DNA from 3 places in the Pseudomonas saponiphila genome. Region 3 is predicted to be linked to each of the others. Evidence: riboswitches for the same ligand, from Rfam matches in the RefSeq annotation. Region 3 holds a riboswitch; each other region holds the start of a gene.
The links. Region 3 has a riboswitch for cobalamin ahead of BLV47_RS11860 (CbtB domain-containing protein). Riboswitches for the same ligand answer to the same signal wherever they lie in the genome.
Positions count from the first base shown of each region.

Region 1: linked by a shared signal. The riboswitch ahead of BLV47_RS18570 (TonB-dependent receptor plug domain-containing protein) and the one ahead of BLV47_RS11860 (CbtB domain-containing protein) in region 3 are both predicted to bind cobalamin.
Region 2: linked by a shared signal. The riboswitch ahead of cobO (cob(I)yrinic acid a,c-diamide adenosyltransferase) and the one ahead of BLV47_RS11860 (CbtB domain-containing protein) in region 3 are both predicted to bind cobalamin.

Region 1 covers NZ_FNTJ01000001.1:3,995,003-4,004,803, reverse strand. The annotation lists gene BLV47_RS18595 (FAD-binding oxidoreductase) at 25-1,428, opposite strand; gene hglS (2-oxoadipate dioxygenase/decarboxylase HglS) at 1,570-2,964, opposite strand; gene BLV47_RS18585 (diguanylate cyclase) at 3,269-4,351, shown strand; gene BLV47_RS18580 (ABC transporter substrate-binding protein) at 4,726-5,634, opposite strand; gene BLV47_RS18575 ((2Fe-2S) ferredoxin domain-containing protein) at 5,627-6,379, opposite strand; gene BLV47_RS18570 (TonB-dependent receptor plug domain-containing protein) at 6,391-8,313, opposite strand; cobalamin riboswitch at 8,466-8,668, opposite strand; gene BLV47_RS18565 (arginine N-succinyltransferase) at 8,627-9,763, opposite strand.
Region 2 covers NZ_FNTJ01000001.1:1,607,256-1,617,056, forward strand. The annotation lists gene istB (IS21-like element IS1474 family helper ATPase IstB) at 1-503, opposite strand, end outside; gene istA (IS21 family transposase) at 391-2,076, opposite strand; partial or broken gene BLV47_RS07715 (hypothetical protein) at 2,302-2,610, opposite strand; cobalamin riboswitch at 2,775-3,007, shown strand; gene cobO (cob(I)yrinic acid a,c-diamide adenosyltransferase) at 3,088-3,699, shown strand; gene BLV47_RS07725 (cobyrinic acid a,c-diamide synthase CobB) at 3,710-5,032, shown strand; gene bluB (5,6-dimethylbenzimidazole synthase) at 5,025-5,675, shown strand; gene cbiB (adenosylcobinamide-phosphate synthase CbiB) at 5,672-6,580, shown strand; gene cobD (threonine-phosphate decarboxylase CobD) at 6,573-7,565, shown strand; gene BLV47_RS07745 (cobyric acid synthase) at 7,562-9,013, shown strand; gene cobU (bifunctional adenosylcobinamide kinase/adenosylcobinamide-phosphate guanylyltransferase) at 9,050-9,571, shown strand; gene cobT (nicotinate-nucleotide--dimethylbenzimidazole phosphoribosyltransferase) at 9,568-9,801, shown strand, end outside.
Region 3 covers NZ_FNTJ01000001.1:2,504,807-2,514,607, forward strand. The annotation lists gene nfuA (Fe-S biogenesis protein NfuA) at 1-476, shown strand, start outside; gene cobM (precorrin-4 C(11)-methyltransferase) at 980-1,726, opposite strand; gene BLV47_RS11850 (cobalamin biosynthesis protein) at 1,810-2,223, opposite strand; gene BLV47_RS11855 (CbtA family protein) at 2,220-2,921, opposite strand; gene BLV47_RS11860 (CbtB domain-containing protein) at 2,933-3,121, opposite strand; cobalamin riboswitch at 3,219-3,440, opposite strand; cobalamin riboswitch at 3,514-3,724, shown strand; gene cobW (cobalamin biosynthesis protein CobW) at 3,823-4,893, shown strand; gene cobN (cobaltochelatase subunit CobN) at 4,897-8,670, shown strand; gene BLV47_RS11875 (magnesium chelatase ATPase subunit I) at 8,804-9,801, shown strand, end outside; gene BLV47_RS11880 (vWA domain-containing protein) at 9,742-9,801, shown strand, end outside.

The DNA.
Region 1 (9,801 bases), 1.5 Mb from region 3:
AACCCTGTCCTGGCACTCAAGCCCTCAAGGCCGCGCCCCCACCCCATACGCATCCCACAACTTATTGCGGAACTTGTTCTGCGGATCGACCCGGGCTTTCAACGCGAGAAATTCCCCCGCCCTTGGATAGGCCGCGCGAAACTGCTGCGCCGTGGCGTGGATCTGGTACGGCAGGTAGTAGCTGCCGCCGTGCTGGATGGCGCTGTCCACCAGGGCGCGGGTCCATTCGCCGACTTTCTCCCGTTCCTCTGGCGCGGTGCTCTGCTGGTAGTACAGCACCAGGGCGAACACCTCGGTCTTGGCCCAGGCCAGCAGGGTGCCGGGGTCGGCCTTGGCGTGGCGGATCGACAGGTTGATCACGTTGACGTTATGCGCTCTCAAGGTCGTGCCCATTTCTTGGACGAAGCTCTCCAACTGCTCGGGGGGCACGAAGTATTCCTGCAGCACGTAGGTGCGCTTGGCCCGGGACTCGGGCTCCAGTTCGCGCACGTCGAGGCTGGCTTCGTGGTTGCGCCACGATACTTGCGGCTTTTTCAGCACCAGGGGGTCGATCACCTCCTGGCGCAGGGTCTTGCCGCCGGGCCACTGGCTCACCACTTTCAGGGCTTTCTGTTCTTTCCAGTAGTTCTGGTCCAGGGGCGTGAGGCGTTCCTTGACCGTGACCGGCAGCTCGGTCTGGCTGTAGGAGACGGCGCGCAGGGTCTGGTACCGGTCGGGGTAGAGCACGGCGTTGTGCAGGATGACCTTGGGGTCGTCATGGATGCGGGCCTGGAAGTAGGGGCGGTAGGCGCCCAGGGGCATTTCCTCGACGCTGCGCAGCAGGCGCACGTTGTCGCTCAGTTGCAAGGTGGCCTGGACGATCACCCCCAGGCCGCCGTAGCCGCCGATGGCGCCGTAGAACAGTTCGCTGTTGTGCTGCGGGCTGGCGTCCACCACTTGGCCGTCGGCCAGCACCAGCTTGATGGCTTTCACCGAGCTCACCAGCGGGCCGTAGCCGATGTAGCGACCATGGGCGTTGACGCTCAGGGCGCCGCCGACGGTGAAGTTGGCATAGCTCTGCATGATGCTCACGGACAGGTCGTGGGGGTCGATGTAGTCCTGCACGGCGCGCCAGGTGATGCCCGGCTGCACGGTGATTTCCTTGCGTTCTTTGGAGAAGTCGAGCACCCGGTTGAAGCCGCGCATGTCGATCTGCAGCGCGTGCTCGGTGGCGGTCTGGCCGCCCATGCTGTAGCGCCCGCCGCCTATGGCGATGGGCCCGGGGTGTTCGGCCACCTGCTGGACGATCTGCTCCAGGGTGCTGGGGCGCACCACCTGATCGACCACGATGGGGTTGAGCTGGGTGATGTCGTTGACGGTTTCTGCGGCGTGGGTGGTGAGTGCGTGGCTGAGCGCCGCGCATAAAAACAGGCCGATCGCGAATCTCATTCGCCGTGTCCATCCCTGGTGGTGGCGCGCCGCCGGAGGGGCGCAAATGGCCGCAGAATACCGCCGCGGCGGGTCCATGACCATGGGCGAACGTACCGGGGGGAGGGCGGCATCGCCCCGTGGGTCGATGCCGGGCGCGGCTTACAGCGTCGGCAGGCCTAGGGTGGCGGCGCACTGCTCCAGGGAGCGCTGCTGGGTCTGGGCGTACAACTGCAGTTCGTCGAGGGTGGCGCGCCCGAGGGCGTTTTCGAAGGCCTGGCGGTTGGAGTGTTCGGCGTAGTGGCTCTGGCTGTCGTCACCCAGGTTGGACTGGAAGATCCCGGCGGCGCTCACCGGCAGGAAATCCTCATAGACCAGGGGCTCGAAGCCCAGGTGCCCGGCTGCCAGCAGGGCCGGCAGGGTGGTGGGGCGCTGGGGCTCGGCGCGGGCCGCGAGCCCGGCTTCGCTGACGAAGTAGCGAAAGTACGCCAAGCCCTGTTCGCGCATGGCCGAGTGGCTGTCGGGAAACTCCCGGAAGTGCTCTTGCATCAGTTGGTTGTAGCGCTGGGCGTTGGCCTCGTTGGGGAAGTCGCCCAGGGCGTCGCGGGCGGCGTTCAGCAGGCGGTCGTAGAGCGCGCGGCCTTTGGGGGTCAGCGCTGCGCCGCGCTGTTCGATTTCGCCAAAGCGCGCGCTGTGGCTGCCTTGGCTGTCGGCCTGGTCGGTGAAGGCCACGGACTCCTCCAGGGCCTTGAAGCTGGTCTGGCGCAGCAGGATCGGGCAGTCCCGGCGCGGCGGGCCTTCGATCACCGCCTTGGGGGTGATGCCGTGCTCCGGCATGAGCTGCTGCACTTGATCGATGTCCAGGGTGCGCGGGGTCAGGTGGTTGATGTGCGGGCCCTTGAACGCCACCACGTCGGCGATCAAGCGGTGCTGGGCGCTGAGGCTGGCGTACTGGGCGGCGGTCACGGTGGCGTGGTGGTGCCAGCGGAAGGTTTCCAGGGCTTCCTGGATAAAGCGCTGGGCGTCGTCTTCATCCAGCCCGCCCTCGGCCTGGGCCTGCTCAATCAGCTCCAGCACCTTGGGGGTGAAGATCTGGCGCTGGGCCAGCACCTGTTGGGCAAAGCCTCGCAGTTCGGGGTTGTCGATCAGTTCCAGGCGCAGCAGCGAGGTAAAGACCCGGAACGGGCTGACCTGCAGGGCTTCTTCGTGCACCGCGCGAAAGGCCGTGGAATGCACCGGTACCCCGGCCGGGGTCAGGTCGTAGTAGCCCACCGGCTGCATGCCCATCACCGCGAACAACCGGGCCAGGGTCGCCAGCTCCGCGGCGGTGCCGACGCGGATCGCGCCGTGGCGCTCCAGGTCCAGGCGCTGCAGTTCGCCGCTGCGCTGCAGGTGCCGGGCAATCGCCGGTTGCTGCTCCAGCACCCGGGCATTGACCTGGGCCACCAGTTCCATCAGGGCGCCGTAGAGGGGCACCTCCTCGCGGTACATATCCGACATCGCCCGGGAAAATCCCTGGCGGATCAGGTCAGGACTGACGAAGCGCTGGTTGCTCATGGACAGGTTTCCCGTGGCAGTGGATGGCGAAGCGAGAGAGGTACGGATCGGCCTCGATTCTGCTGGCCGGTGCCGAGGCTGACAAACGAAGTTTCCTCTGAACTTCATTCTGCAAACGAATGCATGGGGGCGCTGGCTTGCAGCGCCTCTTGGGGCCGACGGGCAGATTCCCGCACGGCGGGCCCGAGCGGAGCGGGCAGGCTGCGCGCGCTGATGGCGTTTTGGAACTGTGTGGCTAGACTTGCAACGGTCGATCCCCCCGCTACCGCTCGCGGCATCTTTCCCATCGCTGGACGGAGGCAACTTGGCCCCTGCGCAGTACACCAGAGGAAAGGGACTGTCATTGGCCAGGAGGCTGTATAAATCGCGGATTCTCGGCTTGGGCCTGGGCTTGCTGTGCGTGGCTGCCGGGATGTGGCCGCTGCAACCGGCGCCCTGGGTCTGGGGGCTGATGCTGTTCAACGCCTTTGTCTGGCCGCACCTGGCCTATCAGTGGGCGCGCTGGGCACGGGTGCCGTTTCGCGCCGAGCACCGCAACTTGCTGGTGGACTCGCTGGCGGGCGGTTTCTGGGTGGCGGCCATGCACTTCAATCCGCTGCCGCTGGCCACCACCCTGGGGATGATGGCGATGAACAACATCGCCCTGGGCGGGGTGCGCTTCTTTCTCGCCGGCAGTCTGGCCCAGGCCCTGGGCATTGGCCTGGGCCTGTGGCTGTTCGGCCCGTCGTTCATCCCCCAGACCACGCCGCTGCAGCTGTACGCCTGTCTGCCGATGCTGACCCTGTACCCCATGACCCTGGGCTACATCTGCTACCGCCAGGCGGCCACCCTGGGGCAGCACAAGCGCGAGCTGCTGGCCCGCAGTCGCACCGACAGCCTGACCGGGCTACTCAATCACGGGGCCTGGAAGGACCAGCTGGAGGTCGAGTTCCAGCGCTGCAAGCGCCAGGGCCGCGGCGGCGCCATCGCCCTGATCGACATCGATCACTTCAAGGCCATCAACGACACCTACGGCCATGTGGCCGGTGATGGGGTGCTGCGCCAGTTGAGCAAGCTTCTGCGGCAGAACCTGCGGGCCAGCGACCAGGCCGGGCGTTATGGCGGCGACGAATTCTGCGTGATACTGCCGGACGTGCCGCTGGCCCATGCCGCGGATTTGATGGAGGCCCTGCGTGGGCGCTTTGCGGCCCTGGGTCATGAGCAGAACCCGGCGTTGCAGGTCAGCCTGAGCATTGGTCTGGCGGCCTTCAGTCTCGGGCATGACGAGGCCATGGACTGGCTCAACGATGCCGATCAGGCCTTGTATGTGGCCAAGAGTGGCGGTCGTAACAACGTCACCTGTCATCCGCCGCAGCTGCCTTCGCGCAAGGTGTTGAATCCTCTGTAACACCGGCTCCCCGTAGGAGCGGGCTCGCCGCGAAGGCTTCGGGCGCGGCGCAGGACTGGCGGCGCTCGCTTCGCCGGCAAGCCGGCTCCTACATCGGGTGCGGTCTGTAGGAGCGGGCTCGCCCGCGAAGGCTTCGGGCGTGGCGCGGGACTGGCGGCGCTCGCTTCGCCTGCAAGCCGGCTCCTACATCGGGTGCGGTCTGTAGGAGCGGGCTCGCCCGCGAAAGCTTCGGGCGTGGCGCGGGACTGGCGGCGCTCGCTTCGCCGGCAAGCCGGCTCCTACATCGGGTGCGGTCTGTAGGAGCGGGCTCGCCCGCGAAGGCTTCGGAGCGAGGCGCGGGATTGGCGGCGCTCGCTTCGCCGGCAAGCCGGCTCCTACAGGGCGGGGTGCAGGCGCCGGGCCAGTTCCAGGGCGCTGCGGGCGCTGGCGATGCCCGGCACCAGTTGGCTGAAGGGAATCTCGATCAGGCGCTGCTCGCGCACCGCCCGCAGCCGCGACAGCACGGGATCGCTGCCCAGCAACTGGCGCTTGCGCGAGGCCGGTGACCACAGGGCATCGGCCAACAGCAGCACGTCCGGGTCGTTGATCAGCAGCGTCTCGCTATTCACCCGCAGCTGCGGGTGATCGACAGAGGCCATGCTGTTGCGCGCTCCGGCGGCCTGCAGCAGCACGCCGACAAAACCGCGGCGACCCTGGCTGGCCAGGCCGTTGACCTCGCTGTCGAGGTAGAACACCGCAGGCCGGTTGCGTCCCTGGTACAGGGCCGCTGCCGCGTCGAGGTTGGCCTGTTGCTCGGCGATCAGTTGCGCGGCCCGGGTCTCCTGCTGCAACAGGCGGCCCAGGGTCAGCAGGTCGCGACGGATATGCCCGAAGTAGTCTTCGCTGTGCCCGGCGCAGGCCGACTCCAGCAGGTAGCTGCCTACGCCTATGGCGCTCAGGTGTCGTCGGGAGCTGAAGTTTTCCGGGAACGCTGAGGCAAAGCCGCCCACCACCAGATCGGGCTTGAGGCTGTAGAGCACTTCCGCCGAGGGATACTGCCGGGCGATCACCGGTACACCGTGGTAGTGCCCGTCGGCCCCGGCATCGTCGTCCAGGTAGGCCACGCCGATCATCGCTGGCCCGGCGCCCAGGGCCAGCAGCAGGTCGGCGCTGTGCTGGTTGAGGGCGACGATGCGCTGTGGCGGTCCGGCAATTTCCCAGCGCTTGCCGCAGTTTTCATAGTGCTGCGCCAGGGCCGGCAGGGCCGCCAGCCACAGCAGCAGGCCGAGCAGTCTGCTAGGCATGCGCCGGCCCTCCATAGGGCGTGGGAATCTGCAGTTGCGCCACCGGTTCGCCCTGGACCAGGTGCTGCTGCACCAGGCGCAGCACTTCGCCGTCATCGCGTACTCGATACCAGCAGCCATCCGGGTGCACGGTGAGTAGCGGTCCCAGGTTGCAGGGGAATTGGCAGGCGGTGCGGGTCAGCAGCACGCCGCCGGGTGTTTCCAGGTGCTCCAGGCGCAGCAGTTCGCGGCGCAGGGTCTTCCACAGCGCCAGGGCGCCGCGTCGCACGCAGCGCGGGCCGGTGCACAGGAACACCTGGCGGGCATGGGGCGGCACCCGTGACCAGTCCGGGTCGCTGGCCACCGCGTTGACCTTGTCGCAGGGCAGGTGGCGTTCGCGCTGGCCAATGCTGGCGCAGGCCTGGGCCGCGTCCAGCCCGCGGCGGCCCAAGGCCTGGGCGGTGACCCACGGTTGCGGCGCTTGCGGGTGGGCGCGGGCCAGGCGTCCCAGCTCGTCGCGCAGCCAATCCAGGTAGGCGCCGTCGGAGCTGGGCTCCAGGTCCACCACCAGCAGCGCCGCGCCGTTCTCGGGCAAGGGTTCGTCGAAGGCGGCCCAGAGGCTGTCGAAGCCGTCCAGGGTGTCGATCACCCGGGTGCTGGCGTCGTTGCCTCGCAGTTGATGAAGCTCGCGGCGAAACGCCTCGCCCAGGGCTCCGCTGTTCAGGCCGGGGCCGACGAACAGCACCCGTTGATAATCCTTGTGCATGGCACTCGTCCTCAGAAGCGGTAGGTGTAGCGCACCTCGGTGGTGAAGGGGCGCCCCAGGTTATCCACCCGTGGGGTGTTGCTGGCGATGCTGGTGCTGTAGTCGCGGTCGAAGAGGTTTTCCAGCAGCAGGCTCAGGCGATGCTGCCGGGCCGTGTCGAGGTAGCGATAGGCATCGGCGTCGACCACCGAATAGTGGCCGTAGTCGATCTTTTTCGGGCTGTCGATCTGGCCGATGTAGCGGATTGCCCCGCCCACGCCCCACATCTGGTCGGGGGCTTCGAAGCCCAGCCGCGAGCGGGCGAAGAAGCCGGGGATATTGCTCAGGGTCACGCCGTTGCGCGACTCCACCAGGTTGCGGGTCAGGTCCGCCGAGAGGGTCCACTGCGGGCTGAACTGCCAGCGCCCGTCGATCTCGATGCCGCGTACCTTGATCCGTCCCTGGCCATTGACCCAGTCGATGCCGTCGAGGGCGATCAGGTCGTCGATCTTGCGCTGGAACAGCGTGCCGCTGGCGTTGAAGTCGCCGGCCAGCAGGCTGCCCTGGTAGTCCAGGCCCAGCTCGGCATTCAGGCTCTTTTCCGGCTTGAGGTGGCGGTTGCCTCGTTCATCGTCCTCGTTGGCGAACAGTTGCTCGGCATTGGGCAGCTTGAAGGCACTGCCGAACTGGCCGCGCAGTTGCCAGTGGGGCGAGAGGTCATACAGCGAGGTGAGCATGCCCACCGTGGCGCTTTCGCCGCCGCTGATCTTCTCGTGACGCACGCCGATGCTCGGGTGCCAGTCGGGCAGGGCTGCCACTACCGGGCGCAACTGAGCGTAGAGGGCATTGGCCTGGGCGCTGTTGTCGTCGATCTTGAGCACGTCGTCCTGGCCCTTGAACCACTGGTTGTCGCTGCCGAACAGCAGCACGTGGCCGCCGTCCAGTTCGGCCTTGCCCTCGGCCTGCAGGCCCCAGTCGGTGAAGCCCCAGTAGTCGTTGTGGTTGATCACTTTGCTGCCCCCGCCCTCGGTGGTGTTGATGCGGGTATAGCGGGTGTCCCAGTCGTTGACATGGCCTTTGACGAAGTAGCTGAAACCTTCGCTCAGGCGCTGTTCGAAGGTCGCGGTGGCGATCTGCTGGATGCGCTCGTTGGTGGTCTTCTTGTTGTTCAGCGGGCGGGCGAAATCCAAGTTGGCGTCGCTGTACTGGTAGAACAGCTCCAGCCGCGAGTCGTCGGCAAAGCCCTGGATCGCCTTGGCGCCGAAGGTGGTCACTTCATAGCTGCGTTTCCTGTCCCGGGTGTTGGCGTTGTAGGCGCTGTTGCGAAACGGCTGGTAACCGTCGGAGCGGTTGTGGCTGACATAGGCCAAGAGGCCCAGGTCGCCCAGGCCGTTGCTGACGATGCGTTCGGCGCGGGCATCGCCGCTGGTGCCCATGAAGCTGTCCAGGCCCAGGTTGGCCTCGCCGGAGACGTCGCGGGTCTGCGGGTTGCGGGTGACGATGTTGATCACCCCGGACACTGCCTGGGTGCCGAACAGCAGGCTCTGGCCGCCCTTGAGCACCTCGATGCGCTCGATGGCGTTGGCCGGCAGGGTGTCCAGGTACAGGCCGCCGTACAGCCGGTTGTTCAGGCGCACGCCGTCCAGCAGGATCAGGGTGTCGTCGTTGCGCCCCCCCAGCAGGGAATAGGTGCCGTAGTCGAAGGGGCCGTTTTTCGGTGCTACGTACAGGCCCGGCACATACATCTGCAGGACCCGGGTGATGTCGCTGCTGGGGCCGGCGCGTTCGATCTGCTGGCGATCGATGATCTCCAGCTTGCTGCCGTAGCGGGCCATTTCGGCCACGGCGGTGGACTCCACCGAAGGGGCAAAAATCGATTGCGGCTGCAGTTCCAGTGGCGCGTCGTCCGCCAGCAGCAGGGGGCTGAACAGGCAGCCGAGCAGGGCGCCGCTCATGCCGCGGCGAGGTGCACGCCAGGCGCATGCAGGGAAGGTTTCGATCGTTGTCATTCTTGGTCTTCTCGAAAGTGTCTTCGGGAAGCACGCAGGAGAAGGTATCGGCCACGGGCGCGCGACCTTACCGGCCCATGCCCGCCCACCGCAGGATTGCCAAACAGAAGTTCCAGGCCGGTCTCCGGGCTTGCGAGTCTGGCGGCATTCGCCTTCCCATACCTTGGGTACAGTGGCCTGTTGAATGCAGCACTCGCTTACCGTTGCGGGGGCAGCACCGGACTAGCCCTGAAGGGGCGCACCGGTTTCCCGTTTCACCTCATGCACGGCGGCATGAGGCACCTGAAGCTGGGCAGCATGTTACGCAGCGAAGCTGCGAGCTCCAAGCTCCAAGTTTCAAGCGGCAAGCTAAAAGCTGTTGCTTGCAGCTTGAAGCTTGCCGCTTGCCGCTTGCCGCTTGCACTGCTCTGACTGTGTCACCGGGCTGCAGTTGCAGGCGCTTGGCGGTCAGGCGGTCCACCAGCAGGCAGCCGGATACCAGGCGCCCGGGAGCGGCGGTGATGCGGCAGCTCTCCAGGCGCCGGTTGTGAATCAGCCACACCGGCGCCTGCGCGTCCGGAGTGCCCACCAACAGGGGCAGGGTCTGGCTTTCACGCACGCTGCGGATCTTCGTCACCTCGGCCTCGATCAGCGGCCCGCCGTCGAAGATGTCGATGCAGCCCTGATGGTTGAAACCTTCGCCCCGCAGGATGCTCACCGCCTGTTCGGTGCTGTGGTGGGCCTGGCCGATGGCGGCCTGGGCGTCGGGGCTGAGCAGGCAGGTGTACAGCGGCTGGCGCGGCATGAGTTCGCTGATGAAGGACTTGCTGCCCTGGCTGGACAGGCGATTGGCCTGCTGGAAGTCCATCTTGAAGAAGTGCCGCCCCAGGCTGTCCCAGAACGGCGAACGGCCCTGGCTGTCGAGCTGGCCCCGCAACTCGGCCACCAGTTTGTCGCCGAACAGCTGCGGGTACTCGGCGACGAACAGCAGGCGCGCGGTGGACAGCAGGCGCCCGGCGTAGCCCTGGCGCTGGTCGTGGCGCAGGTACAGCGAGCAGAGCAGGGATTGCCCGGTCATCTCGTTGCACAGGAACAGGGTCGGAATCTCTCTGTCGATGCCCAGTTCCGGGGCGCGGCCGCGGCTGATGCCCAGCCGGTAGTGGTAGCTGGGCTCGCGCAGGCCGATGGCGCCGCTCACAGCGCAGACGCCGATCACTTGCAGATCGTCGTCCTCCAGCACGAACAGGTAGTCGGCATCGGCCCGTTCCACCTGATTGGCGAAGGTGCGCTGGGCCCAGCGCAGCCGATGAGCCAGGCGCTCGGGGTCGGTGGAGAGGTTGTTCAACTCGCGAGGGCTGCCTTGCAGCAGCTTCAGCAGCGCCGGCAGATCGCTGACGCGCACCGGACGGACGATCATGGCACAGCTCCCTGGCGCTGCCGGGGGCCGCGGTAAAC
Region 2 (9,801 bases), 900 kb from region 3:
TCCAGCACCAGGACGTCGACCTTTGCCAGCTGTTGCAGGGTACGGCCGAAGCTGCCGTCGCCATGAGCGATGCGCAGTTGTTCCAGCAGGCGCGGGGTGCGCAGGTACAGGGTGCTATAGCCCTGGCGGCAGGCCTGGTTGCCCAGGGCGCAGGCCAGCCAGGTTTTGCCGGCACCGGTCGGGCCGGTCAGCAGCAGGTTGTGCTGCTGGCGGATCCAGTCGCCACTGGCCAGGGTGGCGATCAGACGCTCGTCCAGGGCGCGTCCGGTGCGGCGGTCGAGATCTTCCAGGCAGGCGTTGGCGTACTTGAGCTTGGCCTTCTTGCGCAGCCGTACCAGGCGCTGGTTGTCACGCCAGGCCAGTTCGCGGTCGAGCAGTAGGCCGAGGCGTTCATCGAAGCTCAGGCTGTGGCTGGCCGGCAGCGTCCATTGCTCTTCCAGGGCGCGGGCCATGCCGTCCAGGCGTAGCTGGTGCAGTTGATTCAGGGTGTGTTGCGGCATCATCGAACAGCTCCTGTTGCGGGGGTTGGTAGTAGTCGGCGCCACGGACGTTCTCGTGGTCGCCGGGTAAGGTCGTTTCGGCGGCACGCTGGGGCAGCGGCTGTTGATCCAGGCCTTGCTGGAGCAGGTTGCGCACGCTGCGCCCGGTGAAGGCGCGCAGGTGTACGGCACGTTCGGCAGCGGCTTCCAGGCGTGCATTGCCATAGCGCCGGGCCAGCGAGAGCAGGCCGAGGCAGGCGCGGTAGCCCATCTCCGGGTGCGGCTTGTGGGTCAGTTGGTGATCGATCAGTTGGCGCGTGTAGGGGCCGATCCGCGCGCCCCAGTCGAGCAGGCGTTGTGGCGTCCATTCGCGATGCGCCTGGTGCGCCGCGGGCATGTGCTCGCGCTGGGTACTGTAAGCGCCGCGTCGCCCCAGCAGCAGGTGGCTGGCCACCCGCCGGTTGCCATGCAGCACTTCCAGGGTGTGTGCCGTCAGTCGCACGTCCACGTTCTGCCGGGCCAGGGCGGAGGGCACGCTGTAGAAGCTGCCATTGACCTCGATGTGGTAGTCGATGCTGACCTTGCAGCGCTTGAAGGTGGCGACCTCGTAGGGATGCACCGGCAGCGCTCGCAAGGCCGGGCGATCCAGGCGCTCGAACCAGTCGCGCCGGCAGCCATCGAGCCGCTTGAACGGGCGCCGATTCAGATCCTCCAGCAGCTCGGCGATGGCCTGGTTAAGCGCATGCAGGCTGAAGAACTGCCGATGGCGCAGCCGCGCCATGATCCAGCGCTCGACCACCTGCACCGCCACCTCGGCCTTGGCCTTGTCCTGAGGCTTGCGTGGCCGTGCCGGCAGGATCACCGTCTGGTAATGACGCGCGCACTCCAGCGTGGCCCGGTTCAGGCCCGGCTCGTAGCGATCCGGCTGGGCGACCAGGGCGCGCGGATTGTCCGGCACAACCATTTCCGGCACGCCGCCAAAGTAGGTCAGAGCCTGGCCCAGCGAGGTCAGCCAGTCCACCTGGGTTTCGCCTGGCGTCGCGCAGGCATAGGTGTAATTCGAGGCGCCCAGGGCGGCGACGAAGATGTGCGCCCGGCGCACTTCGCCGGTGGCCGGGTCGACCACCGGCAGCGTCGGCCCGGCATAGTCGATGAATAGCTTCTCGCCCGCACGGTGCAGCTGACGCATCGAACGTTTGAGCGTCTGGGCGTAGCGCCGGTAGTGCTCGACGAACTGGGTGTAGCGGTAGGTCGGCTGGCCCGCATGCGCGGCGAGATATTCCTCCCACAGCAGCTGCAAGGTCACGCCCTTGCGTCGCAACTCGCGGTGGATGCTCAGCACATCGGGCAGCACTCGCTCACCGCGCGGCTTGTTCGTCGACGTCGGTGCAAACAAGGCGGCCGCCAGCGCGGCCTCGTCCATGGCCACCAGCGCCGGCCAGTCCAGCCCGGCCACCCGCGCCGCCGCGATGTACTTGCTAACCACGCCCTTGGACAGCTGCAAGGCACGGGCAATCTTCTCGTGGGACAAGCCGGCCTCAAACTTGAGGCGCAGACATTCTTTGATGTTTCGCATGGCTACTCGCGGCGCCGCCATCTTCCTCTCCCGAAATCGGTCGAGGATGGCGGCGCATCAGGTCATGCGCAACGAAGGGGAAGGCTTTCGCTAAGTCGTGACCGGCGATTTCGGTAAGCCGTGACCACCTGTTTCGGAACAGGCGGAAAATCGGTCACGTTGCTACCGAAATGAGCGGTCACGCGTTAGCGAAATGACCGGTCACGATCAACCGAAACGGCCGGTCACGGTGCTCCGAAATCCGCAATTGACCTGGGGCCAGCGCTGGGTGGCCTGAATGTAGGCGCGTTCTTCCCGGGTGGCCAGGTACAGATCGGTGCGGGCGTTGCGGGCGCCTTCTTCCTGCTGCTTTTTGCTGGGGCTGCGTTCGAGGCTGACCATCTCCGCCATCCAGGCGGCGGCGGAAAGCAATCCCAGGTTGGCCTGCTCGTCGAACCAGTAAGGGGTTTCGCTATCGCCGCGAATGGCGTTGTAGCGGTCAATGCAATCAAACCAGCGTTCCAGCATCGGGCGCAGGAATTCCAGCTTTGGATTGCTGATGATCATGCCTTGCATCGGGGTCCGTCCTTGTTGTTGTCTGGCGGTTGGGGTGAGTTATGGCTATTTGATATCAATGTGCTGAGTGTGGCACAAGATTGGCGCCAGTTTGTTGATGCGGTGCAGTTTTGTGTGTTGTGCGACGGCTGGCTTTAATTGACGCTCCACCCCCAACCCTCTAACCTTCGCGACTTGTTTCAGGTGCTCTGTGGCCGCTGGTCGACAGAGTGAAACAGGGAAGCCGGTCAGGGCCTGTTCCAGCGATGGACATGGCGACGATTCCGGCGCTGCCCCCGCAACGGTAGATGAGTCAAGGCTGCGCCAAATGCCACTGTGTCCACGACATGGGAAGGCGCGCAGTCAGGCAGCAATGCCCCTCATGAGCCCGGAGACCGGCCTGATCCATCCAACGGCATCACGGTGGGCGATGCCAGGCTTGCGCCGTCTATTCCTTTTCCTGCCCGCCGTTCCCCAGCCCCAACGGAGAGCTGCCCCATGAGTGAATCCCCCGATCGTGACGAGCGCCATGTGGCGCGCATGTTGCGCAAGAAAGCCGTGATCGATGAGCGCATCGCCAACTCGCCCAACGAATGTGGCCTGTTGCTGGTGCTGACCGGCAATGGCAAGGGCAAGAGCAGTTCGGCTTTCGGCATGCTGGCGCGGTCCATGGGCCATGGCATGCAGTGCGGCGTGGTGCAGTTCATCAAGGGCCGTAACAGCACTGGCGAAGAGCTGTTCTTCCGGCGTTTTGCGCCGCAGGTGCGTTTTCATGTGATGGGCGAGGGCTTTACCTGGGAAACCCAGGACCGCCAGCGCGATATCGCCGCGGCCGAAGCTGCCTGGGCGGTATCCAAGGAACTGCTGAGCGACCCGGGCATCGGTCTGGTGGTGCTCGACGAGCTGAACATCGCCCTCAAGCACGGCTACCTGGATCTGGACCAGGTGCTCAGCGACTTGCAAGCCCGTCCGCCCATGCAGCATGTGGTGGTGACCGGCCGCGGGGCCAAGCCGGAACTGATCGAACTGGCGGATACCGTCACCGAAATGGGCATGGTCAAGCATGCCTTCCAGGCCGGCATCAAGGCGCAGAAAGGTGTTGAGCTGTGAGTGTGACTTCATGACCGATGTTCGTCATTGCCCGGCGGTATTGATCGCCGCACCGGCTTCCGGCCAGGGCAAGACCACCGTGACCGCCGCCCTAGCTCGCCTGCACCGCAATCAGGGGCGCAAGGTACGGGTGTTCAAATGCGGCCCGGACTTTCTCGACCCGATGATTCTCGAACGTGCCAGCGGCGCTCCGGTGTACCAGCTGGACATGTGGATGGTGGGCGAGCAGGAAAGCCGGCGCTTGCTCTGGGAAGCCGCGGCTGACGCCGACCTGATCCTGATCGAAGGGGTCATGGGGCTGTTCGACGGCACGCCCTCCAGTGCCGATCTGGCACGGCATTTCGGGGTGCCGGTACTTGGTGTGATCGATGGTACCGCCATGGCCCAGACCTTCGGGGCGCTGGCCCTGGGCTTGGCCCGTTATCAGCCGGACCTGCCGTTTGCCGGGGTGCTGGCCAACCGGGTCGGCACCTTGCGCCACGCGCAGTTGCTCGAAGGCAGCCTCACCGAGGGCTTGCGCTGGTACGGCGCCCTGTCCCGGGAAACCGATATCGAACTGCCCAGCCGCCACCTGGGGCTGGTGCAGGCCCGTGAACTGAACGATCTCGACCTGCGCCTGGATGCCGCCGCCGAGGCGCTGGCCAGCAGCTGTCAGGTGGAGCTGCCGCCTGCGGTGAGTTTCGCCGCGCCAACGCCAGTGGCTTGCGCGCCTTTGCTGGAGGGGGTGCGCATCGCCGTGGCCCGTGACGAGGCGTTTGCCTTTACTTACGGTGCCAGCCTCGATCTGTTGCGGGCCATGGGCGCGCAGTTGCATTTCTTCTCCCCTATCCATGACGCGCAGTTGCCAGAGGCGGACAGCCTGTACCTGCCCGGTGGCTACCCAGAGTTGCATCACCAGGCCCTGGCGCAGAACCGCGCCATGCTCGACGCGATTCGTGCCCACCATGGCGCGGGCAAGCCGTTGCTCGCCGAGTGTGGCGGCATGCTTTACCTGCTCGACTCCCTGACCGATGTCGAAGGCCAGAGTGCCGAGCTGTTGGGGCTGCTGCCCGGCGCGGCGGTGATGCAGAAGCGTCTGGCGGCCCTGGCCTTGCAGGCCGTGGAGTTGCCGGAGGGCAGCTTGCGTGGTCATACCTACCATCACTCCCTGACCACGACCGCCCTTGAGCCGATTGCCCGTGGCATCAGTCCCAACGGTGGGCGCGGGGCGGAGGCGGTGTATCGCGATGGACGCATGACCGCTTCTTATGTGCACTTCTACTTTCCATCCAATCCGGCAGCGGTAGCGGCATTGTTCGCTCCGGCTCCTGCAGGGAGTGTGAGTGGTGAGTGAGCAGGGATTTTCTGCGGCGGAGCGTGAGGCCGTGTATCGCGCCATCGCCGAACGCCGGGACATGCGGCATTTCGCCGGTGGCAGTGTCGCGCCCGAGTTGCTGCGCCGTTTGCTGGAGGCGGCGCATCAGGCGCCCAGCGTGGGGCTGATGCAGCCCTGGCGCTTTATCCGCATCAGCGATCGCCTGTTGCGCGGGCGCATCCAGCAGTTGGTGGAGGAGGAGCGGGTGCGCACCGCCGAGGCGCTGGGCGAGCGTTCCGATGAGTTCATGCAGCTTAAGGTCGAGGGCATTCATGACTGTGCCGAGGTGCTGGTGGCGGCCCTGATGGATGGCCGCGAGCGGCATGTCTTCGGCCGGCGGACCCTGCCGGAAATGGACCTGGCCTCGCTGTCCTGTGCCATTCAGAACCTCTGGCTGGCGGCGCGCAGCGAAGGCCTGGGCATGGGCTGGGTATCGCTGTTCGAGCCCCAGGCCCTGGCTGACCTGCTGGGATTGCCCGCCGGTGCCAAGCCCCTGGCCGTGCTGTGCCTGGGACCGGTTACCGAGTTCTATCCGGCGCCGATGCTGGCGCTGCAGGGCTGGGCGCAGCCCCGGCCATTGAGTGAGTTGCTGTATGAAAATTACTGGGGAGTGAGTCAATGAGCGTGGCGTTGCTGAGTGTCGCCGGGGTGGCGCTGGATGCGCTGCTGGGTGAGCCCAAGCGCTGGCATCCGCTGGTGGCCTTCGGCCGCATGGCGGATCGTATCGAGCAACGTTTCAACGCTGCGGGCCGAGGCTGGCGCAGCCATGGCGTCAGCGCCTGGGTGCTGGCGGTACTGCCCCTGACCCTGTTGGCCACCGCCCTGTCCTGGCTGCCCTACATCGGTTGGCTGGTGGAGATCCTGGCGCTGTATTGCGCGCTGGGCCTGCGCAGTCTCGGCGAGCACGTCGAGCCGGTGGCCCGGGCCTTGCGCAGCGATGATCTGCAGGAAGCCCGGCGCCGGGTGGGGTTCCTGGTGAGCCGCCAGACCAGCGAACTGGACGCCACCGCCGTGGCCCGTGCGGCTACCGAATCGGTGCTGGAGAACGGCAGCGACGCGGTGTTCGCCGCGTTGTTCTGGTTTGCCGTGGCCGGCGCGCCGGGGGTGGTGCTCTATCGCCTGAGCAACACTCTGGATGCGATGTGGGGCTACCGTAACGAGCGCTTCGAGCGTTTCGGCTGGGCGGCGGCGAAGATCGACGACCTGCTCAATTACATTCCTGCGCGTCTGGTGGCCCTGACCTACGCCTTGCTCGGCAAGACCCGTCTGGCGCTGCGGTGCTGGCACCGCCAGGGCCCGACCTGGGACAGCCCGAATGCCGGCCCGGTCATGGCGGCCGGAGCGGGAGCCCTGGGTGTGGAGCTGGGCGGGGCGGCGATCTATCACGGTGAGTTGCATCAGCGTCCGCCTCTGGGCGAAGGCGAGCCGGCCAGTGCCGACTCCATTGATCGTGGCTGGCAGTTGGTGCAGCGAGGTGTCTGGCTGTGGTTGTTGATTCTGTGTCTGGGGGCTGAATTCTATGCTTGAGCACGGTGGAAAGTTGCGCAAGGCGGCCCAGGAATACGGGATTGCCGAAGAAGCCTGGCTGGACCTGTCCAGCGGATTGGCGCCCTGGCCGTTTCCCGTGCCGGCCATTCCCCTGCGGGCCTGGGCGCGCCTGCCGGAAACCGATGACGGTCTGGAGCAGGCGGCCTGTGCCTATTACGGAGCCGACGAGGTATTGCCGGTGGCCGGTTCCCAGGCCGCGATCCAATTGCTGCCGCGACTGCGGCGGGCGGGCAAGGTCGGGGTGTTGTCGCCCTGTTATGCCGAGCACGCCGAAGCCTGGCGCCGCAGTGGCTACCGGGTGCGAGAGGTGCTGGAGCAGGAAGTGGATTTCTTTCTCGACAGCCTCGATGTGCTGGTGGTGGTCAACCCCAACAACCCCACCGGCCTGAGCCTGACTCCGGCACGCCTGCTGGATTGGCACGCGCGCCTGGCCCAACGCGGCGGCTGGCTGGTGGTGGATGAAGCCTTCATGGACAACACCCCGGACCTGAGCCTGGCCCGCCATGCCCATCAGGTGGGGCTGATTGTCCTGCGTTCGTTTGGCAAGTTCTTTGGCCTGGCCGGCGTGCGCCTGGGGTTTGTCCTGGCCGAGCGCCGGCTGCTCAAGCTGCTGGCGGAGCAGGTGGGGCCCTGGGCGGTCAGTGGACCGACCCGGGTGCTGGGACAGGCGTGCCTGCGGGATGTCGAGGGGCATGCGCGGCAGCGCCTGCGCAGCGAGGCGGCCAGTCAGCGCCTGAGTGAGATCCTGGAAGGCTTCGGCTTCAAGCCACAGGGTGGCTGTGCACTGTTCCAATGGCTGATTACCGTCGAGGCCGAGCGGCTTTATCAATTCATGGCGCGGCGCGGCATTCTGCTGCGGCTGTTCGTTCACAACAGCAGCCTGCGTTTCGGCCTGCCCGCCGACGATGCCGATTGGACACGCCTGGAGCAGGCGCTGCAGGCCTATCGCAAGGAATACCCATGACCACCCTGATGGTGCAGGGCACCACCTCGGATGCCGGCAAGAGCACCCTGGTTACCGCGCTGTGTCGCTGGCTGCTGCGCCAGGGCGTCAGCGTGGTGCCGTTCAAGCCGCAGAACATGGCGCTCAACAGTGCGGTGACCGCCGAAGGTGACGAAATCGGTCGGGCCCAGGCGGTCCAGGCCCAGGCGGCCAACCTGGCGCCCCACACCGACATGAACCCGGTGTTGCTCAAGCCCAACAGCGACACCGGCTCTCAGGTGATCATTCACGGTCGCGCCGTGACCACCATGAATGCCGTGGCCTATCACGACTACAAGGCCATCGCCATGCAGGCGGTGCTGGCTTCCCATGAGCGCCTGCGGGGTGCTTATGAGGTGGTGATGGTGGAGGGCGCCGGCTCGCCGGCGGAGATCAATCTGCGTGCCGGCGACATCGCCAACATGGGTTTCGCCGAGGCGGTGGACTGCCCGGTGCTGCTGATCGCCGATATCAACCGTGGCGGGGTGTTCGCCCATCTGGTGGGCACCCTGGAGCTGCTGTCGCCTAGTGAACAGGCGCGGGTCAAGGGCTTCATCATCAACCGCTTCCGAGGCGACCTGGCCCTGCTGCAACCGGGACTGGACTGGCTGGAGGCCCGCACTGGCAAGCCGGTGCTCGGGGTGCTGCCCTATGTGATGGACCTGCACCTGGAAGCCGAGGACGGCATCGATCGACGTCAGGCCGGCAAGGTCGAGCACGTGCTCAAGGTGGTGGTGCCGGTGTTGCCGCGGATCAGCAACCACACGGATTTCGACCCGCTGCGCTTGCATCCCCAGGTCGACTTGCAATTTATCGGGCCCGGGCAGGCGATTCCTGCCGCCGACCTGATCATCCTTCCCGGTTCGAAAAGCGTGCGCGGTGATCTGGCCTACCTGCGCAGCAACGGCTGGGAGCAAGCGCTTTCCCGGCACTTGCGCTACGGCGGCAAGGTGCTGGGTATTTGCGGCGGCCTGCAGATGCTCGGCGAGCAGGTGCACGACCCGCTGGGCCTGGAGGGCGCAGCCGGTTCCAGCCCGGGTCTGGGCCTGCTGGCCTTTGCAACCGTGCTGGAAAAGGAGAAGCAGCTGCGCAACGTCAGTGGCCGCCTGACCCTGGAGAATGCGCCGGTCAGTGGCTATGAGATTCACGCCGGGGTCACTCGTGGACCAGCCCTGGAGCAGGCCGCCGTGCAGTTGGACGATGGACGTAGCGACGGTGCCTTGAGCGCCGATGGGCAGATTCTCGGCACCTACCTGCATGGCCTGTTCGAAACCCCGGCGGCCTGCAGCGCGCTGTTGCGCTGGGCTGGCCTGGAGGCGGTCCAGGAGGTGGACTACCACGCCTTGCGCGAGCGCGATATCGAGCGTCTGGCGGATCTGGTGGAGCGACATCTGGACACCGCCGCGCTGCTCACGCTCTGTGGTCGCTAGAACTGCGATGAACATTCATTTCAAAGGTGCTCAAGCATGCTGCAACTGATTCTCGGCGGCGCCCGTTCCGGCAAGAGTCGCCTGGCGGAACAACTCGCCACCGACAGCGCCCTGGCGGTCACCTACATCGCCACCAGCCAGCCCCTGGATGGCGAGATGAACCAGCGTATCGTCCATCATCGCGAGCGCCGTCCGAGTCATTGGGGCTTGATCGAAGAGCCTCTGGAGCTGGCCCGGGTGCTGCAGCAAGCCTCGGCCCCCGGGCATTGCCTGCTGGTGGATTGCCTGACCCTGTGGCTGACCAACCTGTTGATGCTGGACGACCAGGAGCGTCTGCTGGCCGAGCGCGACGCCTTGTTGCAGTGCCTGCCCGGTCTGCCTGGAACGATCATTTTTGTCAGCAACGAAACCGGAATGGGTGTCGTGCCGCTGGGCGAGTTGACTCGCCGTTACGTGGATGAAGCCGGTTGGCTGCATCAAGCTCTGGCCGAGCGCTGTCAGCGTGTGGTGCTGACGGTGGCCGGCCTGCCCCTGACTTTGAAAGGAACTGCGTTATGAGTAACTCCTGGTGGCTGAATCCATGCAAGGCGATCGATGCGCAGATGGTCGAGCAAGCATTGGCGCGACAGCAGCAACTGACCAAGCCGGCCGGCTCGCTCGGCCAGCTGGAGCCTTTGGCGGTGCGCCTGGCCGGTTTGCAGGGGCGCCTCAAGCCTGGCCTGGAGCGGCTGTGGATCGCGATCTTCGCCGGTGATCACGGGGTGGTTGGCGAAGGAGTGTCGGCCTAT
Region 3 (9,801 bases):
CTCAGTACGCCGAGACCTGCATCGCCTATTGCAAGCCGGGCGAAGAGAAACCCGAAGACAAGGCCCTGGGCCTGAAGAGCTTCACCGCCTATATCGACGCCTTCAGCGAGGGTTTCCTCGATGATGCGGTGGTCGATTACGCCACCGACCGCATGGGCGGCCAACTGACCATCAAGGCGCCCAACGCCAAGGTGCCGATGGTCAATGCCGACAGCCCGATCAACGAGCGCATCAACTACTACCTGCAAACCGAGATCAACCCGGGGTTGGCCAGCCATGGCGGCCAGGTCAGCCTGATCGACGTGGTGGACGACGGCATCGCCGTGCTGCAATTCGGCGGTGGTTGCCAGGGCTGCGGCCAGGCCGACGTGACCTTGAAGGAAGGCATCGAGCGCACCCTGCTCGAGCGCATCCCCGAGCTCAAGGGTGTACGTGATGTCACCGACCACACGCAGAAAGAAAACGCCTACTACTAAGGCGTTCACTGCGGCATGAAAAACGGCGCCCCGTGAGCGCCGTTTTTTTATGCCCGCAAACCAGCGCTCCGAAAAAAAGCCTCCGTAGGAGCCGGCTTGCCGGCGAAAGGGCTCTAGAGCCTTGCACCAGTTCCCAGATCGCCTTCGCTGGCAAGCCAGCTCCTACAAAGCCTCCAGCGCGCCAACGCAGTAACTCCAACCTCGTAGGAGCCGGCTTGCCGGCGAAAGGGCTCTAGAGCCTTGCACCAATTCCCAGATCGCCTTCGCTGGCAAGCCAGCTCCTACAAAGCCTCCAGCGCGCCAACACAGGAACTCCAACCTCGTAGGAGCCGGCTTGCCGGCGAAAGGGCTCTAGAGCCTTGTACCAATTCCCAGATCGCCTTCGCTGGCAAGCCAGCTCCTACAAAGCCTCCAGCGCGCCAACATAGGAACTCCAACCTCGTAGGAGCCGGCTCGCCGGCGAAAGGGCCCGCAAGCCTTGCATCAATGCCGAGATAAGGGGGTCAGGGGCGATAGAGGTGCGCGTGCCCGGCGCGGTACAGCGACGATTCGCTGAACGCGTCCGTGGCCAGTACCCGGCCTACCAGAATCAGCGCCGTGCGCCGGAAGCCCTTGGCCGCAACCTTCTTGGCAATGTCCGCCAGGGTGCCCAGCGCCCAGTCCTGATCCGGCCAGGTGGCCCGATGCACCACGGCAATCGGGCAGTCGGCGCCGTAATGGGGCAGCAGCTCGGCGACGATCTTTTCCAGGTGATTGACCCCCAGGTGGATCGCCATGGTGGCGCCGTGGGCCGCGAGGCTGGCGAACTCTTCGCCGGCGGGCATGGCGGTCTTGTCCGCATAGCGGGTCAGGATCACGCTCTGGGACACATCCGGCAGGGTCAATTCGGCCCCCAGCAGGGCGGCGCAGGCAGCGGTGGCGGTGACTCCGGGGACGATCTCGTAGGGAATGCCCAGCTCCCGCAGGCAGCGGATCTGTTCGCCGATGGCGCCATACAGGCTCGGGTCCCCGGAGTGCACCCGGGCCACATCCTGGCCTTGGGCATGGGCCTCGCGGATCGCCTCGATGATCTGTTCCAGGTGCAGTTCGGCACTGTTGATCACCCGGTCCGCACGGTGACCTTCGAGGACGGCCGCGGGCACCAGCGAGCCGGCGTAGATGATCACCGGGCAGCGATGGATCAGGCGCTGGCCCTTGACGGTGATCAGCTCCGGGTCGCCGGGGCCGGCACCGATGAAATAGACAGTCATGGCTGTGTCCTGTGAAAAAAAAGGCGGGAACAGGGCCGCAGATGAACGATGTTCATATTCGCGACGGGGAATTGTCGGCCAGTTTACCGGCTGGCGGCCAATGCGAGGGTGGCCTGGGCGTATTTCTGGCGGGGGATCAACAGCCGGGCCGGACCGGGGTGCAACTGTTCGGCCAGGGCCAGGGCGGCGCTTTCGGCAACGCCGTAGCAGCCGCTGCGTTCAAAGGCAATCTGCGAGCGGTGGCTCAGGCGCGAGGCGTATGGCGCCAGTTGACTGCTGCTGAAGCAGGTCAGCGGCAGGGCCAGTTGATCCGCCAGTTGCAGCAGGCCGGGCTCGTTGCGCTTCAGGTCGATGCTGGCCAGGGCCAGGAGTTGCCCGCTCTCCAGGCGGTGGGCTTGCAGTACCTGCTCAAGCAGGGCGCGCAGCGTGGTCACTGGGCAGCCCTTCCGGCAACCCAGGCCGACCACCAGGGCCGGCGCCGCGCGCATGTCGATCATGCCGGGTACAGGTCCGTGTTCTTGCGCCGGAACAGCCAGGCGCTGATCAGCCCCAGGGCCAGCCAGAAGGCGGCATTGGTCAACTGCGAGGCAATCTTGAACTGTGCTTCCAGCGCTTCTGGCGCCAGCATCGAGTGCACTTCAGGTTGGGGCGCGCCGATCACGTGGGGCACGGCGATAATCGCCACGCCCAGCAGTTTCAGCAGCCAATGGCCGGCGAACACGATCAGGGCAATGCCCACTGCGGTGGACGCGGCAGTCCCGATCCACCACACCTGGCGCTGCACCAGGTCGGCGGCTGCAGTGCCCGGCAATTCCGGCGGCAGGCCCAGAGTGGGCGCCAGGCAGAAGGTCGCATAGCCGGCGAGCCCCCAGAGCAGGCCTTGCGAGGCACGGCTGGGCGCGCGCAGGGTGTAGAGCCCGGCCAGCATCAGGGCGAAGCCGACCGCTACCACCAGATTGCCGCCGGTGGTGGACAGCGTGCGCTGCCAGCCGTCTTCCGGCTCCCAGGCTTCGGCATCGTGGCTGTGCGCGGCCATGGCGCCGGAGGCATGTTCATGGGCTTCGGCGGCCGGAGCCTGTTCATAGGTTTCCGCCTGCAGGATCAGCGGAGCGACCCACAAGCTTTGCAGCAGGGTCAGCAGCAGGGCCGCCAGCAGCCCGGTGAACCCTGCGGTTTGCGCAATACGCTTGATCATCTCGGCAAGTCTCAATGGCAAGGGAAGGCGGCGCTGTGACGGGTGTCGTGGGCGGCGTTGTGCACCGCTTCGATATGGGAGAAACCGGCGAAATACACCAGGCAGGCGCCCAGCAGCGACGCGCCGATGGCGGCCACCAGACGCTGGCTCAGGGTGGAGGTGCTGCTGGCGGAATGGCTGGTGCTGCTGATGATCGACATGGCGCTTCCCTTTGGAGTGTCGGCTGGGGAGGAGCGCAGCAAAACCCCGCGTGAGGAGCACGCAGGGTTTGCAACAGCGCCCGCCCACCGCGGGTTTGTTATGTAAGTGTTGCGGGCCGGTCTCCGGGCTCGCGAGGGGCAGGGCTGACGCCATGCCGCTAAGTGTCGCCTTCCCATGCCGGGGCACAGTGGATCTGACACTTCGCTCGCTTACCGTTGCGGGGGCAGCACCGGACTGGTCACGGCCTTTTAGTTAAGCACGTGATTCACCGGTTTCCCGTTTCACCCTGTGAAGGGCACCCGTAACAAGGCGCGTAGCAAATCATGGGCGGGGTGATGCCGTCAATTGCGCCAGGCGCTGCATTGCCGATTGACCGTCCCCCGCGCTCTGCGTAGCCTTGCGCGTTCGAGGTTCTTCGGCCAGCGGTCGAAGCTAAGAAGGGAACGCGGTCGATGCCGCGGCTGCCCCCGCAACTGTGATGGGTTGGATTGCTGCAAGGCCACTGCATGGGCGTCGACGACGCCGGCGGGAAGGCGCAGCAAGCGTCGGTCGCGTACCGGCAAGCCCTCAGCCAGGAGACCTGCCTCGATCGAAGATTCTCACTACAACCGGGCGGGGTGATCCGGTGGCGAAATCTCCGCGCGCCTTCGCGCTGCGGTTCTCGTCCCGTATGCCCGCCACCTTTGCCTAGGGGCATCCGATGAAAACACTGGCCAAACTTCCCGTCACCATCGTCACCGGCTTCCTTGGCTCGGGTAAGACCACCTTGCTGCGGCACATGCTGGACAACGCCCAGGGCCGGCGCATCGCGGTGATCGTCAACGAGTTCGGCGAGCTGGGCATCGATGGCGAAATCCTCAAACAATGCGCCATCGGCTGCACCGAGGAAGAGGCCAGCGGCCGGGTCTACGAGCTGGCCAACGGCTGCCTGTGCTGCACCGTGCAGGAAGAGTTCTTCCCGGTGATGCGTGAACTGGTGGCGCGCCGTGGCGATCTGGACCACATCCTCATCGAAACCTCCGGCCTGGCCCTGCCCAAGCCCCTGGTCCAGGCCTTCCAGTGGCCGGAAATCCGCAGTGCCTGCACCGTCGACGCGGTGATCACCGTGGTCGACAGCCCGGCCGTGGCCGCCGGCACCTTTGCCGCGTTCCCCGAGCAAGTAGACGCCCAGCGCAAGCTCGACCCCAACCTGGACCACGAATCGCCGCTGCACGAGCTGTTCGCCGACCAGCTGTCCAGCGCCGACCTGGTGATCCTCAACAAGACCGACCTGATCGATCCCGCAGACCTGGCCAAGGTGCGCCTGGAAGTGGCCGAGGAACTGCCGCCGGCGGTCAAGGTCATCGAAGCCAGCAGCGGCCGCCTGCCACTGGACGTGCTGCTGGGCCTGGGCGCCGGTTCCGAGGAACACATCGACAGCCGTCACAGCCACCACGACCATCACCACGACGGCGATGACGACCACGACGACCACGACCACGACGCCTTCGATTCCATCTCCATCGAACTGCCCCAGGCCGACGAAAGCCTGCTGCTGGACGCCCTGACCCAGCTGGTGGTCAAGCACGGCATCCTGCGGGTCAAGGGCTTTGCCGCGATCCCCAACAAGCCGATGCGCCTGCTGATCCAGGGCGTGGGCACCCGCTTCGACAAACACTTCGACCGCAAGTGGGGCGCCGATGAAGCCCGCACCACGCGCCTGGTGCTGATCGGCCAGGAACTGGACGCCGCCCAGCTCGAAGCGCAACTGCGCGCCGCGCTCAGCGTGTAAGCCATGCACCTGCTCAGGACCCAGCCCGGCGGTTTTGTCGCGGACGACAACATCGCCGACCTCGGACAAACCCCCGCCGAACTGGTGATCCTGTGCAGCGGCGACTCCAGCCTGGCGCTGCTGGCGGACGCCGCCGAGCAGTTGCCCGAGGACTACCCCAGCTTTCGCCTGGCCAATCCGATGCAGGTGCAGAACCATGCCTCGGTCGACCTGTATGTCGACCAGGTGCTGCGCCATGCCAAGGTGATCCTGATCTCCCTGCACGGCGGTATCGCCTACTGGCGCTACGGTGTCGAGCGGCTGGTGGAGCTGTCCCAGCGCGGCGTGCAGCTGATCCTGGTGCCGGGGGACGATCGCCCCGACCCCGAACTCAGCGACCTGAGCACTGTGCCTGCCATCGAGCGCGACCGCCTGTGGCAGTTCCTGCGCCAGGGCGGGCGCGACAATGCCTTGAATTTCTATCGCTGCCTGGCCAGCGGCCTGCTGGGGCGCGACTACCCTTGGAGCGAACCGCAGACTCTGCCACGCACGGCGATCTATCACCCGCAAAAAAGCCAGGCCGCCCTCAGCGACTGGCAGGGCGATTGGCAGCCTGGCCAAGCCGTGGCGGCGCTGCTGTTCTACCGCTCCCACCTGCAGGCGGCCAACACTGGTTTCATCGATCTGTTCTGCCAGCGCCTGCAAGCGGCGGGGCTCAACCCCTTGCCGATCGCCGTGGCCAGCCTCAAGGAAGCCGGCTGCCTGAGTCAGGTTGAAGACTGGCTGGATGAAACCGCGGCCGGGGTGATCCTCAACACCACCGGCTTTGCCCAATCCAGCCCCGAGGCCCCGCACCTGCGGCCGTTCCGGCGCAATATCCCGGTGATCCAGGCCATCTGCGCCCAGGACAACGAGCCGGGCTGGCGCGACAGCGAGCAGGGCCTGGGCCCGCGGGACCTGGCCATGCACATCGCCTTGCCGGAGCTGGACGGGCGCATCATCAGCCGGCCCATCAGCTTCAAGGACCTGGCCTGGCGCAGCGAGCGCAGCCAGTCGGACGTGGTGTGCTACCGCGGCCAGCCCGAGCGCATGGATTTTGTCGCCGAGCTGGCCCGGCGCTGGGTCGAACTGGGGCGCCTGGACAACGGCGACAAACGCATTGCCCTGGTGCTGGCCAACTACCCGACCCGGGACGGGCGCATCGGCAACGGCGTCGGCCTGGATACCCCGGCAGCGGCATTGAATATCCTCAAGGCCCTGCGCGCTGAAGGCTATCCGCTGCCGGCCGAGTTGCCCGCCAGCGGCAGCGAGCTGATCCGGCAGTTGCTGGGTGGGGTCAGCAACGACCTGGACAGCCTCGACCAGCGTCCGTGCCAGCAAAGCCTGGCCCTGGACGACTACGCGGCGATGTTCCAGGCGCTGCCGCCAGTCAATCGCGAGGCGGTGCTGCAACGCTGGGGCGCACCGCAGCAAGACCCGATGTTCCGCAACGGGCGGATGATGATCGCCGGCCTGCGCTTTGGCCTGACCTTCGTCGGCATCCAGCCGGCCCGGGGTTATCAGGTGGACCCCAGCGCGGTCTACCACGACCCGGACCTGGTGCCGCCCCATGGCTACCTGGCGTTCTACTTCTGGTTGCGCCAGACCTACGGCGCCCATGCGCTGATTCACGTCGGCAAGCACGGCAACCTGGAATGGCTGCCGGGCAAGGGCGTCGGCCTGTCGCAGAACTGCTGGCCGGACGCGCTACTGGGGCCGCTGCCGAACATCTATCCGTTCATCGTCAACGACCCGGGGGAGGGCGCCCAGGCCAAGCGCCGCACCCAGGCGGTGATCATCGACCATCTGATGCCGCCGCTGACCCGCGCCGAAACCTACGGCCCGCTGCGCAACCTGGAACTGCTGGCGGACGAATACTACGAAGCCCAACTGCTGGATCCACGGCGCGCGCGGGAGCTGCAGCGGGACATTCTGCAACTGGTGCGCGAAACCCATATCGACCGTGAGCTGCAACTGGAGGGTGCCCTCGACAGCGACGCCGATGCCGCCATCTGGCTGCCGCGGCTGGACACCTACCTGTGCGATCTCAAGGAATCGCAGATCCGCGATGGCCTGCACGTGTTCGGCGAATCCCCCGAGGGCCGCTTGCGCCTCGACACCCTGCTGGCCTTGCTGCGCATTCCCCGGGGCGATGGCAAGGGCGCTCACGCCAGCTTGCTGCGGGCCCTGGCCAAGGCCTTCGGCCTGGATTTCGATCCATTGGACTGCGCCCTGGCCGAACCCTGGACCGGGCGTCGGCCGCAAGCGTTACGGCAGATCAGTGATGCGCTGTGGCGTACCGCTGGCGATGCGCGCGAGCGCCTGGAGCTGTATGCCGCCGAGTTGATCGAAGCGGCGCTGCGGGGCCCGGTGGCGCAGCTGGACCAACCCGGCTGGGAGCCAGTGCAGAGCATTATCGACGGCCTGCGCGAGGTGGTCGCACCACGCCTGGACGCTTGCGGCCCGGCGGAGATGCACGGCCTGCTGGAAGCCCTGAACGGGCGTTTCGTCCCCGCCGGGCCCAGCGGCGCGCCCAGCCGTGGGCGGCTCGACGTGCTGCCCACGGGACGCAACTTCTATTCGGTGGACGTGCGCAACCTGCCCACCACCACCGCCTGGCGCATCGGTTTCCAGTCGGCCAACCTGATCCTCGAACGCCACCTGCAGGATCACGGCGACCACCTGCTGCACCTCGGCCTGTCGGTGTGGGGCACCGCCACCATGCGCACCGGCGGCGACGACATCGCCCAGGCCATGGCCCTGATGGGCGTGCGCCCGGTGTGGGCCACCGGCAGCCAGCGAGTCGACGATTTCGAGATCCTGCCCCTGAGCCTGCTGGACCGGCCGCGGGTCGACGTGACCCTGCGGGTGTCCGGCTTTTTCCGCGACGCCTTCGCCAACCTGATCCGCCTGTTCGACGCGGCGGTGCTGGCGGTGGCGGCCCTCGATGAGCCTGAGGAGATGAACCCGCTGGCGGCCAGGGTCCGCGCCGAGCGCGAAGCCTTGATCGCCTCCGGCCTGGATCGGGACACCGCGGCCCGTCAGGCCGGCTGGCGGATCTTCGGCGCCAAGCCCGGGGCCTACGGCGCCGGGGTCCAGGGCGCCATCGACGGTCGCCTGTGGCGGAGCCGCGAAGACTTGGCCGAGGTCTACCTGAACTGGGGCGGCTACGCCTATGGCGGCCAGGATGAAGGCACCGCCGCCCGCGAGCAGTTCGCCACCCGCCTGGGGCAGGTGCAGGCGGTGCTGCAGAACCAGGACAACCGCGAGCACGACTTGCTCGATTCCAACGACTACTACCAGTTCCAGGGCGGCATGCTGGCGGCGGTGGAAAGCCTCAGCGGGGGCAAGGCCGCCAGCTACCACGGCGACCACAGCCAGCCGGACCTGCCGAAGATCCGCACCCTCAAGGAAGAGCTGAACCGGGTGATCCGCTCCCGGGCGGCCAATCCGAAGTGGATCGAAGGGGTCAAGCGGCACGGCTACAAGGGCGCCTTCGAAATGGCCGCGACCCTGGACAACCTGTTTGCCTTCGACGCCACCACCGAACTGATCGACGATCACCAGTACGCGTTGCTGGCCGATGCCTATCTGCTGGACGACTCGACCCGCGAGTTCGTCCGCCAGCATAATCCCCACGCCTTGCGTGACATGACCGAGCGCCTGCTGGAAGCTCAGCAGCGTGGCCTGTGGCAAGAGCCGGGTGATTACCGCGAGGCCCTGGAGCACCTGCTGCTGGATATTGAAGAGGACGGTTGATGCAGCGAGTGCTGCGCACTCGATCGCGAGCAAGCTCGCTCCTACAACGGCAATGCGTTACCCGTAGGAGCGAGCTTGCTCGCGAAAGCGTCCTCCCGAACACCCCAAGACCCGACCCAAGCGAGCCCCCGACATGAGCGACACCCCCCATTTCCCGCTGTCCGCCGTGGTCGGCGCTGAAAGCCTGAAACTGGCCCTGTGCCTCACCGCCATCGATCCGAAGATCGGCGGTGTGCTGATCGAAGGCCCCCGCGGCATGGCCAAGTCGACCCTGGCCCGGGGCCTGGCGGATCTGTTGTCCAGCGGGCAGTTCGTCACCTTGCCCCTGGGCGCCAGCGAAGAGCGTCTGGTGGGCACCCTGGACCTGGACGCCGCCCTGGGTGAAGGCCGTGCGCAGTTTTCCCCTGGGGTGCTGGCCAAGGCCGACGGTGGCGTGCTCTACGTCGATGAAGTCAACCTGCTGCCCGATCACTTGGTGGACCTGCTGCTGGACGTGGCCGCCAGCGGCACCAACCTGATCGAGCGCGACGGCATTTCCCATCGCCATTCGGCGAAGTTCGTGTTGATTGGCACCATGAACCCGGAAGAGGGCGAACTGCGCCCGCAACTGCTGGACCGCTTCGGCCTCAACGTCGCCCTCAGCGGCCAGCCCGCCCCCGAAGAGCGCGGGCAGATCATTCGCCGCCGTCTGGATTTCGACAGCGATCCCCAGGGCTTCTGTGCCCAATGGGCCGAACCCCAGGCCACATTGCGCGAGCGCTGCCAGCAGGCGCGGGCTGCCCTGGCCGGCATCCCGCTGGACGACCAGGCCCTGGCGCTGATCACCGAGCGCTGCTTTGCCGCCGCCGTGGACGGCTTGCGCGCCGACCTGGTCTGGCTGCGCGCGGCCCGGGCCCATGCCGCCTGGCGCGGTGCTCCGGCGATTGCCGAGGAGGATATCGACGCCGTGGCCGAGTTCGCCTTGCGTCACCGGCGGCGGCAGGTTCCCCCCAGCGCGCCGTCATCGGGGCCAAGCCCCCAGGTACCGGCATCCGCCAACCCGAGCCCCGACCCCAGTGAAGGTCAGGGCCAATGGGGCGAAATGCCGGCCCAGGCCCTGCCCACCGGCGCCCGCCGCGAAGTGCCGAGCTG